2 regions of the Candidatus Amarobacter glycogenicus genome follow, and region 2 is predicted to be linked to the other one. Evidence: riboswitches for the same ligand, from Rfam matches in the RefSeq annotation. Region 2 holds a riboswitch; the other holds the start of a gene.
What was found. A riboswitch is a leader RNA that binds a small molecule or an ion and turns the genes downstream of it on or off. The one in region 2 is predicted to bind S-adenosylmethionine.

Region 1 (6,679 bases), on a different contig from region 2:
TCTTCCAGGATGGAAATCAGCGTTTGCGCCTCGGCCAGGTCGAGCGTGCCTTCGGCCGTGAACTTCTTGCCTTCGAAGGCGGTCTCGGGGGTCAACTCCATCGTCCGCCGCCAGCCGTTCTGGTCGCCGAGCTCAGCGACCATGCGGTAGCTGCCTGCCGCCGAGAGCGTCTTCTGCGAGCCGAGCAGGTACTCGAACCGGAATGCCACCTGGTCGCTCAAACGCCGGTAAACCGGCTCGCCCGAAGTTGCCAGGCCGGTGTCGTACACGCGCCCATCCGCGGGGACGGCGCTATAGGCGAACGTCCCGGACTGCGAGTACGGGATGTTCGCCGGCACGTCGTGGTGGGTTGGCCGGTTGAATGCGACCCAACCGAGGCCGATCAGCGCTACGCCTGCCGCCGCAAGGACGGAGACGGTGTCTTGCCAGTTGCGAAGCATCTGGTTCATGGGTTGTCCCCCCGTGTTCTCTGCCCCTGTCGGAGCATGATTCGCGAGCCGCCCCGCGCGGCCTGTCTTTCCCGCCTGCTTCTTCGCCGCTGCACCGCCCAGGCCGATGAAGGCCACGAAGAGCAACCCGAACATGTAGACAGGGTGGCGGAAGCGGGCCAGCCAGCTTCCAAACCCGGGTACGTGGACCCAGAGCTCGCCGATGAGTTCGTCCTGGGCCGGATGGTAGGGGTCAATGAAGTCGTTGTGGTCACCCTGGAACACATAGCGGGCCCCATCGCGTCCGATGATGCGATGGATGACCGGCCCGATCTGCGGATGCTGGTAGGTGACGACATCGCCGGTCTCGTAGCGGTCGGCCTCTCGCACAATGGCGAGGTCGCCGCGGTGCATCCCCGGCTCCATGCTGTTGCCGTTGATGATCACGTACGACGTTTGCCCGCCGAGTTGGGGCGGGGCGAACAGCACCCACGCCGTGAGCACTGCCACGAAAACGAGGGCCGACGAGAGCGAGGCGGTGAGCCTGCGCCTGGGTTTCATTGATATCCCCCACTGGTGGACTCGCGCCGGCGCCTGACCTCGCCGTGTGGCACGAATCCGCGTTCGTTGATTACTGAGCTGAAACGACTCGCAGGTTGCCGAGCGAGAGGACCGTGGTGCCCACCGGTGGCGTGCACGTCACGGCGCTAGAGCCGACGCCCGGGACGAACGCGCAGGCGCCCGCGGGCCAGTAGCTGACCGGAGTCGCTACGGACACTCGCACGGCGCCGCCGGCCGGGATGCCGGGAGCCACCGTGAAGGTGAGGGTCGAGATGTTCGAAGGGGTGGTCGTGTCCAGCCCGTAGTGCACGTTGGACACCGTGTAACCCGAGATGGCAGCCTCGCCGTCACCGGCAACCGAGGCTGGCACAGTGTTCGCAGCCGCGAAGCCGTACGTGAGCACGGACATGAGACCGAAGATGCCGAGGAGGATGAGTCGCCTGGGCGTGATGGTGATGGTCTGGTTCACAGCGTGACCTCTGGTGTGGTGTCAGCCGGCGGCGCAAGCGCCGCCGGCTGACTCGTTTGGCCTGGACTGGTTAAAGGTGTTGGTTGCCGCGAAGCCGAAGGCGGACATCGCGACGATGGCGAAGACGGCCACGGCCGCAAGGCGGCGGGGGCTCTTCATGCTCTTGATCATGAGATTCTCTCCTGTTTGGCGGGTCCTCCCCGCCCCTTGGTGGGTGTGAGCCCCATCACGGGGTCTCCACTCGGGAGTTCGGCCGGGGAGACATCGCGTGAAAGCCTCATGAACGGGAATTCGTCATATTGCGTTCCTGCAGATACCGCTTCCGCTATCAAGTTCCGGCCGAACCTGCCGATTTGGCATCCCCGGGGCATATCAGGGAAAACCCTGACGTCCTGTGAACCACCGTCGGGAAACGAGTTGCGGTTGCCAAACCGGCGAGAACCCGCAACGATCGATCCACATGCAGGATGAGATCTACCGGGAAATCCTCTCCGCGGTTGAGCGCGGCGAACCCGTCGTGCTGGCCACAGTCGCCCGCACCCGCGGCAGCACGCCACGCAAGACGGGCGCGAAGATGGTTGTCCGCAAAGACGGCACGTTCTTCGGCACCATCGGCGGCGGCTGCGGGGAAGCCGAAGTCTGGCAGGAGGCGATGGACGTCATCGCCGATGGCAAGCCCCGCATCGTCACTGTCGACCTCACCGAACCGCTCGACGGCGAAGACAAGATCTGCGGGGGCGTCATGGATGTCTTCGTGGAGCGGGTGGGCTAAGACTCCCGGCCAGTGCTCAGGCGGCGTTGGGAGCGGCGATGCGCCGGCGCCGGCAAGGGTTCGCGCGTAACCCGAACTTGACCTCGGTTACGTGGCGCGTTCGCGGGGGCGTCCTATCCTGTACCATGAAACACAGGTCCTTCCGAGAGGGACCGGGAGTACATCGTATGTTGGGACCGTTGGGTGGCCCGGAACTGGCGATCATCGCCGTCGTAATCATCCTGATTTTCGGAGTCGGGAAGTTCAGCAGCCTGGGCAAAGACCTCGGCTCTTCGATCAAGGAATTCCGCCGCGCCGTCAAAGACGACGACGCCGATGCGAGCAAGAACGTCCAGCAGGCGAGCGCGCCACCCCCGGCGCAGACGCAGTACACCCCGCCGGCCCCGCCCGCGGCACAGCCGCCTCAGCAGCCGGGAGACCAGAAGACCAACCTCTTCTAGATCCCACTCGATGCCAGGCCATGAAGCCCCCGGGAGACCGGGGGCTTTTCTATTTGTGCCCGATGGGTCATCCCGAAAGAACCCTTCGAGCCTGACGGTGCTGCAAGCCCACCACTAGGCTCCGCTCTACGATGGACTATGTCCTCATGGTGGCTATCGGCTGCATCGCGCTCGCAGGCGTTTTCGGGGGCATTTGGCTTGCCGGGGGACTCGATTGGAGCCGCGGAGCTTTCCTCTGGGCCGCGCTCCTGTCCCTCCTGCTGGCACCTTTGCTGGGCTTCATCGTCGGCAGGATCCTGCGCGCCTCGACGAACCGCCCGGACATGCCATGGGCCATCGTCTGGGGTGCGATCCTGGAACCAGCCCTCCTGTTGGCGTCCGTCTTTTTCGCGCTCGCCATCACGGGGTCGCGCAGGCCGCACCCTGGACACTTCTTCGGGAAGGCTCTTGCCGGCACCGCGTTGGCGTCGTTCCTGATGCTTCTGACGTGGTTTCCGGCCCTGGTAAGCTCATGGGCGATTGCGGGCAGGTGACGATGCCGGTGCGCACCTTCGGCCCATTTTGAGACCCAATGTTGTCGCTCTCGGGAGTGTTTGTGCTCCGCGCATCGCGAGTCGGCTCGCGCTTCTCCTAGCCTCCGGCCACCGCCGGCACGATGCTCACCTCGTCGCCATCCTTCAAGGGTGTGCCGAGGCCGTCGCTGAAGCGGACATCGTCGCCGTTCACGTAGATATTGACGAAGCGGCGCAGCTGGCCGCTCTCGTCGAGCACCCGCTCGCGCATCCCGGGGTACGAACCTTCCAGGTTGGCGACGAGCGATGCGATGTTCGCCCCTTCGCCAGAAACCTTCGAAAGGTTGCCAGTGAGCGATCGGAGCGGCTGTGGGATAAGGACAGTGACAGGCACGGGAATTCTCCAGTTCAGTTGTTCGGCGAATGCGAGGCTCAGCCCTCGATGACGTCTCCGCCCACGGGGTCGACGCGCACGCCCTTGCCCAGGGCCCACGCGATGCTGCGGTCGATCTCGGCCGGGTCGCCTTCGAGTTCGAGCAACACCCAGCCCGTGTTCTCATCGACATCGGCCATGCGGACGTTGGTGATCACCCGGAACTCGTGCCCCAGGTTGTAAATCAAGGGCTCCTTGATCAGGTTCTCCGGGAACGTGAACTTCACGCGCTTGAGCGACATTTCAGGCGACTCCCTGCGCCACCGGGGCGCGATACGCGGCTTCGAAACTCTCCATCGTCGCGTCGATCTCCAGCGGCGTCTCCAGGTGTCCGGCGACCGCTTCCGCCGTCTTGAACCCGGCACCGGTGATGAACGCGACCGTGAGCTCGTCGGGGTGGATTCTACCCTGAGCGGCAAGTTGCTTCAGCGACGCCACCGTCACGCCACCGGCCGTTTCGCCGAAGATCCCCTCGGTCTCCGCGAGCAGCTTCATCCCATCGATGATTTCCGGGTCGTCGACCATGCCGCAAGCGCCGTCCGTCTCCGCGAGCTGGACGAGGCTGTAGTAGCCATCCGCCGGGTTCCCGATGGCGAGCGACTTCGCGATGGTGTTCGGCCGCTGGGGCCGGAAGTTCGTCGTGCCTTCTTGCCAGGCCACCGCCACCGGCGAACATCCCGTCGCCTGGGCGCCGCTCATGCGCGGGCTGGGCTTGTCGATCAGGCCCGCCTTGTACAGCTCCTCGAACCCCTTGCGGATCTTCACGAAGAGCGAGCCGCTTGCGATCGGCACGACGCAATGGTCCGGGGCGCGCCAGCCGAGTTGTTCGGCCACTTCGAAACCAAGCGTCTTCGAGCCTTCCGCGTAGTACGAGCGCACGTTCACGTTCACGAAGCCCCAGTTGTAGGAGCCCGCGAGTTCGGCGCAAAGGCGGTTCACGGCGTCGTAGTTGCCGCGCACCTTCACCAGTGTCGGGTTGTAGATGCTCGAACCGAGGACCTTCCCGGCCTCCAGGTCGTGCGGGATGAAGACGACCGCCTCCATGCCCGCCGCGGCCGCATGGGCGCTCACGCTGTTCGCGAGGTTGCCGGTGCTTGCGCAGGCCAGCTTGTCGTATCCCAGCTCGCGCGCCCGGCTGGCAGCGACGGCGACGACCCGGTCCTTGAACGACCAGGTCGGGTTCACCGTGTCGTTCTTGATGTACAGGTTGTTCAGACCGAGGGCTTTGCCCAGGTTCTTCGCGCGCACCAGCGGCGTGAACCCGGCGCCGATATCGATGGCGTTCTCGGCATCGCAGGGCAGGAAGTCCTTGTAGCGCCAGAGGCTGGCGGGGCCGTTCCGGATGGTCTCTCGCGAAACGTTCTTGCGGATGCCGTCGTAGTCGTAGGTCACTTCGACCGGGCCGAAGCAGAAGTCGCACACGTGGCGCGCTTCCAGGGGGTATTCGCGATGACACTCGCGACAGCGAAGGTTGGTGGCGAAACTCATGCGTGGTCTCCGAAAGCGTCCATCCCTGGGGGAAGGACGGGCACTGGCCCGCGCGGAGCGATGCCGCGGCGGAATGGCGCAATGACGGGTTCGGGGAGGCCCTTCCGGGGAAGGGCTAACGCATGACCATACGGCCCAAAGAGGAAACCATCTGACACTCCTCGTCCGCGTGGGCCGTTCGAATTCGAGCGTTAGTCGCTCTCATCTTTCTCCCGGCGCGCCGGGAGTCCGGATTTGGCACCTTGTCTGATGAGACAGGTTGCCGGGGTTTCAAAGGGCCGGTCCCTCAACCCCATCTTGATAAGCGCGGCCACGTTCGCGGTGATTGAAGACATAGTAGCAGGGAACAGGAAAAAGGGAACGCAGGGGGGGGAGCCTTACGGCTCCCCGCGCTTCTGCTCTGCTGGCAGCTGGCCGCTAGTTGCTTGTCCAGTGATCGTTCTGGCCGAAGCCGGGCGTAGGCGTCTTGAACTGCAGCCCATGCACACCCCCGGCGGGGTCGTTCAGCACTTCCTGGATGATCGTGTACTGGCCCCACAGGTCACCGCCCGGGCCTACCCAGACGATCTTGTCGAACAACGTGAAGTGCGCATCCTGCGAAGTATCCGCGTCCAACGGGTCCGAGTCGTAGTCGCCGTTGATGTGGTTGGTCAACCAACCCAGGCTGATACCGCCAGCGACACCGTTGACGAGCCCCCGGTCGAGCTTCCCGTCGCCATTGCAATCGACGTTGGCGAGCCATGAGTCGCTCCACTTCATGCTTAGCGCGTCGTCGACAAAGTCGCCGGTATTGCCCCAGTACGTGCCGTCGAGCACGCGGTCCGAACTGTCGTACGTCCCGTTGAACATGTGTGCCTGGTAGTTGTATCCGAACTGGTCGTAGCCGGTGCGAATGACGTTCCCAACGGAGTCAGTGATCGTCCCGCCCTTGATGGTTGCACAGGCCTGGGCAGCGTCCACGCCCGTGGAAGCCGTTCCCAGGCCGACGAGTGCTGCCGCGAAAGCGACAGCTCCCAGCAATGATGCCCTGAACATGATGAATCCCACATCCTCGTAATTTCCCGAACCGCGTTCGGGTTGCGTATGGTTGCCGATCGGCGATTAATTCGTCAAGAGAGAATTAATTGGGCTCGCCGCGCCCGTTCACTTCGAGAAGATCGCAACCCCGCTGAATTCGTACTTCACCGGGCGGTCCCCCGGCTGGGTCGGCTTTGGCGTTGGTGTGGAGGTCGGCGTGGCCGTCGGCGTCTTCGTTGGGGTCGCGGTCGGCTTCGCCGGTGTCGTCGTCGCACCGGGCGTGACGGTCCCGGTGGCCGCCGAGGGCGTTTCCGTTGGGTCGGCACTGCCGCTGGACGTCTTCGCCCCGGCCGACGGAGTCGGCGACCCGCCCGATGCGGTTGTCGTCGTCCGGTGCCCGCCCTCGTCGCAGTCGCCGTCGTCGCCGTGGTCGCGCCACCAGCGCCGCCGGTCAGGCTGCCGGACTCCCGGTCGCCATCGCAGCACTCATCTTCATCGTCGTCTTCGTCGCCGTGGCCGGAGCCGCCGCCAGCACCGCCAACGAGGGCATCGCGGTGGT
Region 2 (6,679 bases):
GCCCCCTTCGACGAATGGACGGGGCGGCGAGGGTTGAGCCCACCGCCGCCCCGCTGTGGATGCGGCCTTAGCCGACGACCAGCCACCCCTGCATTTCGAGGTGGAGTGCCGAGCAGAACTCGGTGCAGTAGAACGCGAACGTCCCCTGTGCATCGGCGGTGAATTCGACCTTCGAGTACTCACCCGGGTCGAGGCTGACGTTGATGTTGTACCGCGGGATCGAGAACCCGTGGGTGGCGTCCGGCGTCTTTTCGACGTTGGTGAGGTGAAGGATGACCTTGTCGCCCTTCTTGGCCCGGATGATGTCGGGCTTGAACTGGCTTCGCTTCACGCTGACCCAGGCTTCGACGGTGGTGCCGTTGCGCTGGTACTTCTCGCCGCCGGTGTCGATGGAGTTGGGATCCTTCTCCATCGTGCCGGGGTTGGTACCGAGCGGGTAGACCTCCCAGGCCTTGACCTTGTCGACGGCGATTGCCTGCACATAGTGCGGCTCACCGAGGCCGATAGAGGTCTCGGACAGGATTTCCATTTTCTCGCCGGTGAGGTCAACGAGCTGGAAGTTCTGGGGCTTGAGCGTGCCGACGACCGGGAACCGGTCGATGGACCACTTGTTGAGGGCGATGAGGTACTTGCCTTTGGGCGAGACCGTGTCACCTTCCATCGTGCACAGGTGGCCGATGTTGTAGTGGACGGGCAGCTTGTCAACGAGCTGGAACGCCTTGTCTCCGGAGAAGTAGGGCTCGCCGAGGGAGAACTTCGCGACGGCGCTGTCGAGGAAGAGGCTGATGTAGCCATGTCCCTCGGCGTCGTACTGGGTGTGCAACGGCCCCAGGCCGACTTCGACCCGGCCGGCGACGACGGAGTCGAGCTTCAGGACTGGGACGCCGAACTGGTCGACCTTCTCGTAGTCCTTCTTTTCGATCGCGGCCTTGATCTTCTCCATGGAGTAGATGGTGACGTGCGGGTCGAGCTTACCGCCGACGGAGATGTAGTTGCCGTTGGGGGCAACGTCGACACCGTGAGGGCTCTTCGGTTCCGGCGCCAGGTGGAGGATGCCTTCGGAAACCGCGACATCCATCGGGATGACGCGCATGCCGTTAATCGTCTTCGCCTTGCTGGCGACGACCTGTTCGGCCTTCTTCCAGTTGATGATGTGCATCATGTCGAAGTCGTTGGCGGAGGCGCCGACTTCGAGCGGCTTTCCGCCCTCGTTGTTGCCGCCGAAGGCCATCTCGGAGTTGTAGGAGTTGATGAACACCCAACCATCGCTGACGAGCTTGCCGGAATCGGCGAGGTCCTGGGTGTAAGGAGGCAACTCGATCTGGAAGCTCTTGGCGAGATCCATGCGCCCGGTCTTCTCATCGACCTTGAGGAAGGTTGAGAAGCCGCGGAAAGCGTCCTTGAAGTTCGCGAGCGCCGTTTCGGCCTTCGTGGGGTCGAGGAGCGTCGGCGACATGGTCGAGATGTGGACGTACTCGGAGTTGGGGGTGCAGAAGACGCCGCCGTGCGAGCTATCGAGGTTCGGGACATCGACGATCTGCTTCACCTTGAAGTCGCGGAGGTCGATCATCGCGATACGGCCGTTGGCGCGGTCGTTGATGTACGCCCAGCGGCCGTCGTACTCGCCCTTGGTCTCGCTGAGGGCCGGGTGGTGGGTGTCGCCCCAGGTGAGGTTTCCACCGGCCGCCGAAGTTGGCTTGGACTTGGCGTCGGTGCCCTTGGAGATGATCTCGTTCGAGTGGGCAGCGCCGGTGGCGTGACCCTGCCAGGGCTCTGGCGCGAACACACCGATGACCTTGAGGGTGCGCATGGAAGGCACGCCCATGACGATGACCTGACCCGAGTGACCACCTGAGCAGATCAGGAAGAACTCATCCTTGGCTTCGCCGCCCGGTGGGATGAACGTCTTGACGGCGCGGGTTACGTCGTCCGGGCTGAGCTTGCGCTCTTCGGCGACCTTCGCGGCCTGGCCGCTGAGGCTGGTTTCCCCGCCACCGCCGCCGCCATCGTCACCGCCGCCGATGAGGCTGCCGGTGACGCCGCCGATGACGAGGCCACCCGCGCCCGCAGCCGCTCCGGTGATCAGTTCCCTTCGTGTGATAGGCATTCGGATACTCCCTCTCCATGTGCCGGCACGGCCGGCGTTCTTGACTCACCCGGCACCCGGCCTCGATGGCCCGGGCGCCGGGAATGGGGCCGTTACTGGACTTCGATCGTGCCGACCATGTCCGGCAGGTGGTAGTCGCACTGGAACTTGACGGTACCCTTCTTGTTGAAGGTGGCGGTGAACTTGCTTTCCGTTTCCGGGTTCACCAGGGCGTCACTCATGAAGTCCTTGCCTTCGGTGGCCTTGGACAGGATCTTCATGTCGTGGACGGCCGCACCTTCGTTCTTGGCGATGAAGGTGATCTTCTTGCCGACGGGCACCTTGATCGCGCTGGGGGTGAACTTGTTATCGGTCATCACGACGGTGATGGTTTCGCTGGCCGGCGCATCGCCGCCGCCACTGGGCTTGGTGGGGCTGGTGTCGCCACTGCCGCCGCCGATGGTCGCGACGGAGATGCCACCGTCGCCGGAATCGGCATCGTCGTCATCCCCGGCACAGCCAGCGAACGCCAAAGCGAATGCTGCCGCCGGGGCAAGCAGGACCCATTTGTAAGACCTGATTTTCGTGAACATTTCCCCCTCCTTGGTGGGTCAATCGGCCAGGCTCCTTGCCCGGCTCTTTACTTTTGATTGTAGAACAAGGGTCGACTCCGGGCTGTCGGCAAAATGTGATAATCGTCACAAGTGGCCCTACTCGCGTCCATCGGGCTATAGAAGTCTTCGATGTCGCTGGCCCAGCTTGTCCGGACGCCGGTGTTCATTCTACGGCCGGAAGGGTGAAGACCAGGGCACCGTTCGGGCAAGAAACGGTAGTGCTACCGGCAATCGCCGGGTATCTGCTACCATCGCGGGTGCGTTAAGAGGGCGACCGGCGCCCGGCAACCTGGTAAGCCTCCAAGGTGCCAAGACGACGCGGTCCTTCCGTGGAAGGGCAACAAAAGGCGGGTCCTACGGGAAGGACTCGCCCCTCACGATGAGGGGCGCACCCATTCGGGAGCGAACAGAAACCCCTTACCGGAACGCGAGGGTGTATCCCTTACCATTTCAACGCGACGGATGGGCTGCGATGACTGAACGGAAGCTCCTGACCTCGGAGTCGGTGACCGAGGGCCACCCCGACAAGATGTGTGACCAGATCTCGGATTCCGTGCTCGATACGCTCCTCGCACAGGACAGGATGTCCCGCGTGGCCTGTGAGACAGCCACGACGAACGGACTCGTGCTGGTGATGGGCGAGATCACGACGAAGGGGTATGCCGACATCTCCAAGATCGTCCGGCAGGCGGTGCTCGACATCGGGTACGACTCCTCGGAGAAGGGATTCGACGGTCACACGTGCGGAGTGATGGTCGCGATCAGCGAACAATCACCCGACATCGCAATGGGCGTGAGCCGCGGCGAAGAAATCGAGAACGGTGCGGGTGACCAGGGCATGATGATGGGCTTCGCCTGTACTGAGACTCCGGAATACATGCCGCTGACGATCTCGCTGGCCCACAAGCTGACCAAACACCTCGCCGAGGTACGCAAGAGCGGCAAACTGACGTGGCTGTGGCCGGACGGCAAGTCCCAGGTGACCGTTGAGTACGACGAGAAGTGGAATCCTATCCGCGTCGACACCGTCGTGATCTCGACGCAGCACCGGGACGACATCGACCTCGAGACGATCCAGACGCAGATCGTCAAGGAGGTGATCCGTCCGGTCGCCGGGAAGCTGATGGACGCTGAGACGAAGATCCACGTGAACCCGACGGGGCGGTTCGTGATCGGGGGGCCGCGTGGCGACGCCGGCCTGACGGGCCGGAAGATCATCGTCGACACCTATGGCGGGGTGGGGCGCCACGGCGGAGGGGCGTTCAGCGGAAAGGACCCGACCAAGGTCGACCGGTCGGGCGCATATGCCGCGCGCTGGGTAGCGAAGAACATCGTGGCGGCCGGGTTGGCGACACGCTGCGAGTTCATGCTTTCGTACGCGATCGGGGTGGCGCAGCCGACCAGCATCGGGATCGAGACGTTCGGCACGGGTGTGGTGGACGATTCGGCGATCCTGCGAGCGGTGCGGAAGCACTTCGACCTGCGCCCCGGCGCGATCATCCAGGAGTTGGACCTGCGGCGGCCAATTTACCGGCAGACTGCAGCCTACGGGCACTTCGGGAGGATCGACCTGGACCTGCCATGGGAAGACACGTCGCGGGCGGCCGACCTGCGGAAAACCGCGGGCCGGTAGAGCTCGCCTGGTGGATGCGATTCTGCTTGTCGGTGGCCAGGGCACCCGGCTTCGGCCACTGACGAGTCACCGCCACAAGAGCCTGGTGCCGCTACTGAACCGGCCCGCTATCGAGTACCTGTTCGAGTGGCTTGAGCGTTCGGGATTCGACCGCGTGGTGCTCGCGCTTGGGCAGGCGAACGAAGACCTCGCAACGGCCTACCCCGCCGGGCAGAGAGGCCGCCTCGAGATCATCCCGATACTGGAGCGCGAACGGCTGGAGAGCGGCGGAGCCATTCGAAACGCGGTGAAGACTGCCGGGATCGCCGGCCGGTTCGCGGTCCTGAACGGCGACGTATACGTGGACTTCGATTTCGCCCCGGCCCTGGCAGCGCACATCGAGCGGGAGGCGGACCTCACGATGGCGCTGAAAGCGCTGCCGGACCCCTCCCAGTTCGGCGTTGCCGTGACCGATGGCACGGGGCTCATCACTGGATTCGTGGAGAAACCTCCACCGGGGACTGCACCAAGCAACCTGGTTAACGCGGGCGTCTGGATTTTCGAACCGGGACTGGTGGATGAGATCCCCAGCGGGGCAGTCCGGGTTGAGGAGACGCTGTTCCCATCGCTGGTCGCCCGGCGAAGGACGGTGCTTGGCCACCAATTTTCCGGAACGTGGGCCGACCTCGGCACGCCGGCCCGCTACTTGCAGGTCTCGAAAGAACTGCTCGGCACTCGGAACGAGATCGCTCCCGGCGTGAAGCTCTCGGCGACGGGCAGTCTCTCCGGGTCGGCAATCGGGATGAGTTCCCAGCTCCAGATGGGAACGACGGTCCAGAACTCCATCCTGTGGGAGAACGTGACCGTCTCAGCGGGCGCACAGGTGATCGACTCCATCCTCGCGGACAACGTGTTCGTTGGGACCGGAGCAGTCTTGCAGGGGGTGGTCGCGGGGAGGGGGGCGCAAATCGGGGCGGGCGTGGTGCTCCCGCCGGGGACGAGCGTCGAAGCGGGCGGCCGGTATGATTGAGGCCGATGACTGAGAACCCGGTCCACTTCGGCACCGACGGCTGGCGGGCGATCATTGCGGAGACCTTCACGTTCGAGAACGTGATGGCATGTGCGCAGGCGGCAGCCGACCACTTCGCTGCGACCTATGGCAAGGGACAGCCAATGGTGGTCGGTTATGACACGAGGTTCCTTTCCGATGAATTCGCCCTGTCCGTCGCCCGGGTGTTGGCAGGCAACGGCTTTCGAGTGCAACTCGCCAACCGGCCAGCGCCGACACCGGCACTGAGCTACCGGATTATTGAGACGCAGGCGTGCGGCGGCATCGTCGTTACCAGTTCGCACAACCCGTTCCGCTGGAACGGTATCAAGGTGAAGCCGCACTACGGCGGTAGTGCCAGTCCAGAGTTCGTCGCCGAAATTGAGCGGCGCGTTCCCGCGATACTTGCGACTCCTGGGGCCGTGAAGCTCGCGCCGTCGACGGCTGAGAGCATCGAGCGATTCGACCCGATACCCGGGTATCTCGCGACCCTGGGAGAGAAGGTCGACATTCCGCGAATCAAAGCCGCCGGACTGCGGGTGGCGGTCGACCCGATGTACGGTTCGGGGGCGGGCTTGTTCGAAGAACTCCTCGCGGGCGGAAAGAGCACCGTCACGGAAATCCACGGCGAGCGGAACCCGGCGTTCCCTGGTATCCGCGCCCCCGAGCCAATCGAGTCGAACCTGGGCGAGTTCATGCACCTGATGGCGAGCGGGCGGTACGACATCGGCATCGCGAACGATGGGGATGCCGACCGGGTCGGGCTGGTGGATGAGAAGGGGAACTACGTCGACCAACTGCGTGCGTTCGCCCTGCTTGTGAACTACATGCTCGGCGAGCGGGGACTGCGCGGGCCCATCGTAAAGTCGGTTACGACGACGAACATGGTCGCGCTGCTTGCCAAGCACTACGGAGTGGACTTGTACGAGACTCCGGTCGGGTTCAAGCACATTGGGCCACTGATGATGGAAAAGGATGCACTGATCGGCGGCGAGGAGAGCGGCGGTTACGGATTCCGGGGGCACCTGCCCGAACGCGATGGCATCCTCGCCGGGTTGTACCTCCTGGACTACGCGGCGGCGACGGGAAAGCCGCCTTCGGAGTTGCTTGAACGCGTCTTCCAGATTACGGGGCCGCACTACTACGAACGGATCGACATCGAACTGGAACCGGGCTCGAATGAGCGGTTCAAGCGAACCTTGATGCGGCGAGACCGGGCGAAATCGCGGGGAGGCCGGTAAGGAGCTCCGACCGGACAGACGGCTGGCGATTCTTTATCGACGAGGGCTGGCTCCTCTTCCGGCTCTCCGGGACGGAAC

Region 1: another riboswitch for S-adenosylmethionine. It lies ahead of thrC (threonine synthase); the one in region 2 lies ahead of metK (methionine adenosyltransferase).

What each region holds. Positions count from the first base shown of each region.
Region 1 covers NZ_JADJAT010000021.1:59,121-65,799, reverse strand. Annotated here, with positions in the region: gene IPG14_RS17120 (signal peptidase I) at 1-989, opposite strand, end outside; gene IPG14_RS17115 (hypothetical protein) at 1,060-1,458, opposite strand; gene IPG14_RS17110 (hypothetical protein) at 1,480-1,629, opposite strand; gene IPG14_RS17105 (XdhC family protein) at 1,919-2,230, shown strand; gene tatA (twin-arginine translocase TatA/TatE family subunit) at 2,398-2,670, shown strand; gene IPG14_RS17095 (hypothetical protein) at 2,802-3,203, shown strand; gene IPG14_RS17090 (ubiquitin-like small modifier protein 1) at 3,301-3,576, opposite strand; gene IPG14_RS17085 (NIL domain-containing protein) at 3,615-3,857, opposite strand; gene thrC (threonine synthase) at 3,859-5,103, opposite strand; SAM riboswitch class I at 5,302-5,410, opposite strand; gene IPG14_RS17075 (hypothetical protein) at 5,521-6,138, opposite strand; gene IPG14_RS17070 (calcium-binding protein) at 6,285-6,679, opposite strand, start outside.
Region 2 covers NZ_JADJAT010000004.1:99,537-106,215, reverse strand. Annotated here, with positions in the region: gene nosZ (Sec-dependent nitrous-oxide reductase) at 68-2,107, opposite strand; gene IPG14_RS07855 (cupredoxin domain-containing protein) at 2,200-2,679, opposite strand; SAM-I-IV-variant riboswitch at 2,955-3,055, shown strand; gene metK (methionine adenosyltransferase) at 3,173-4,333, shown strand; gene IPG14_RS07845 (NDP-sugar synthase) at 4,344-5,342, shown strand; gene IPG14_RS07840 (phosphoglucomutase/phosphomannomutase family protein) at 5,348-6,601, shown strand.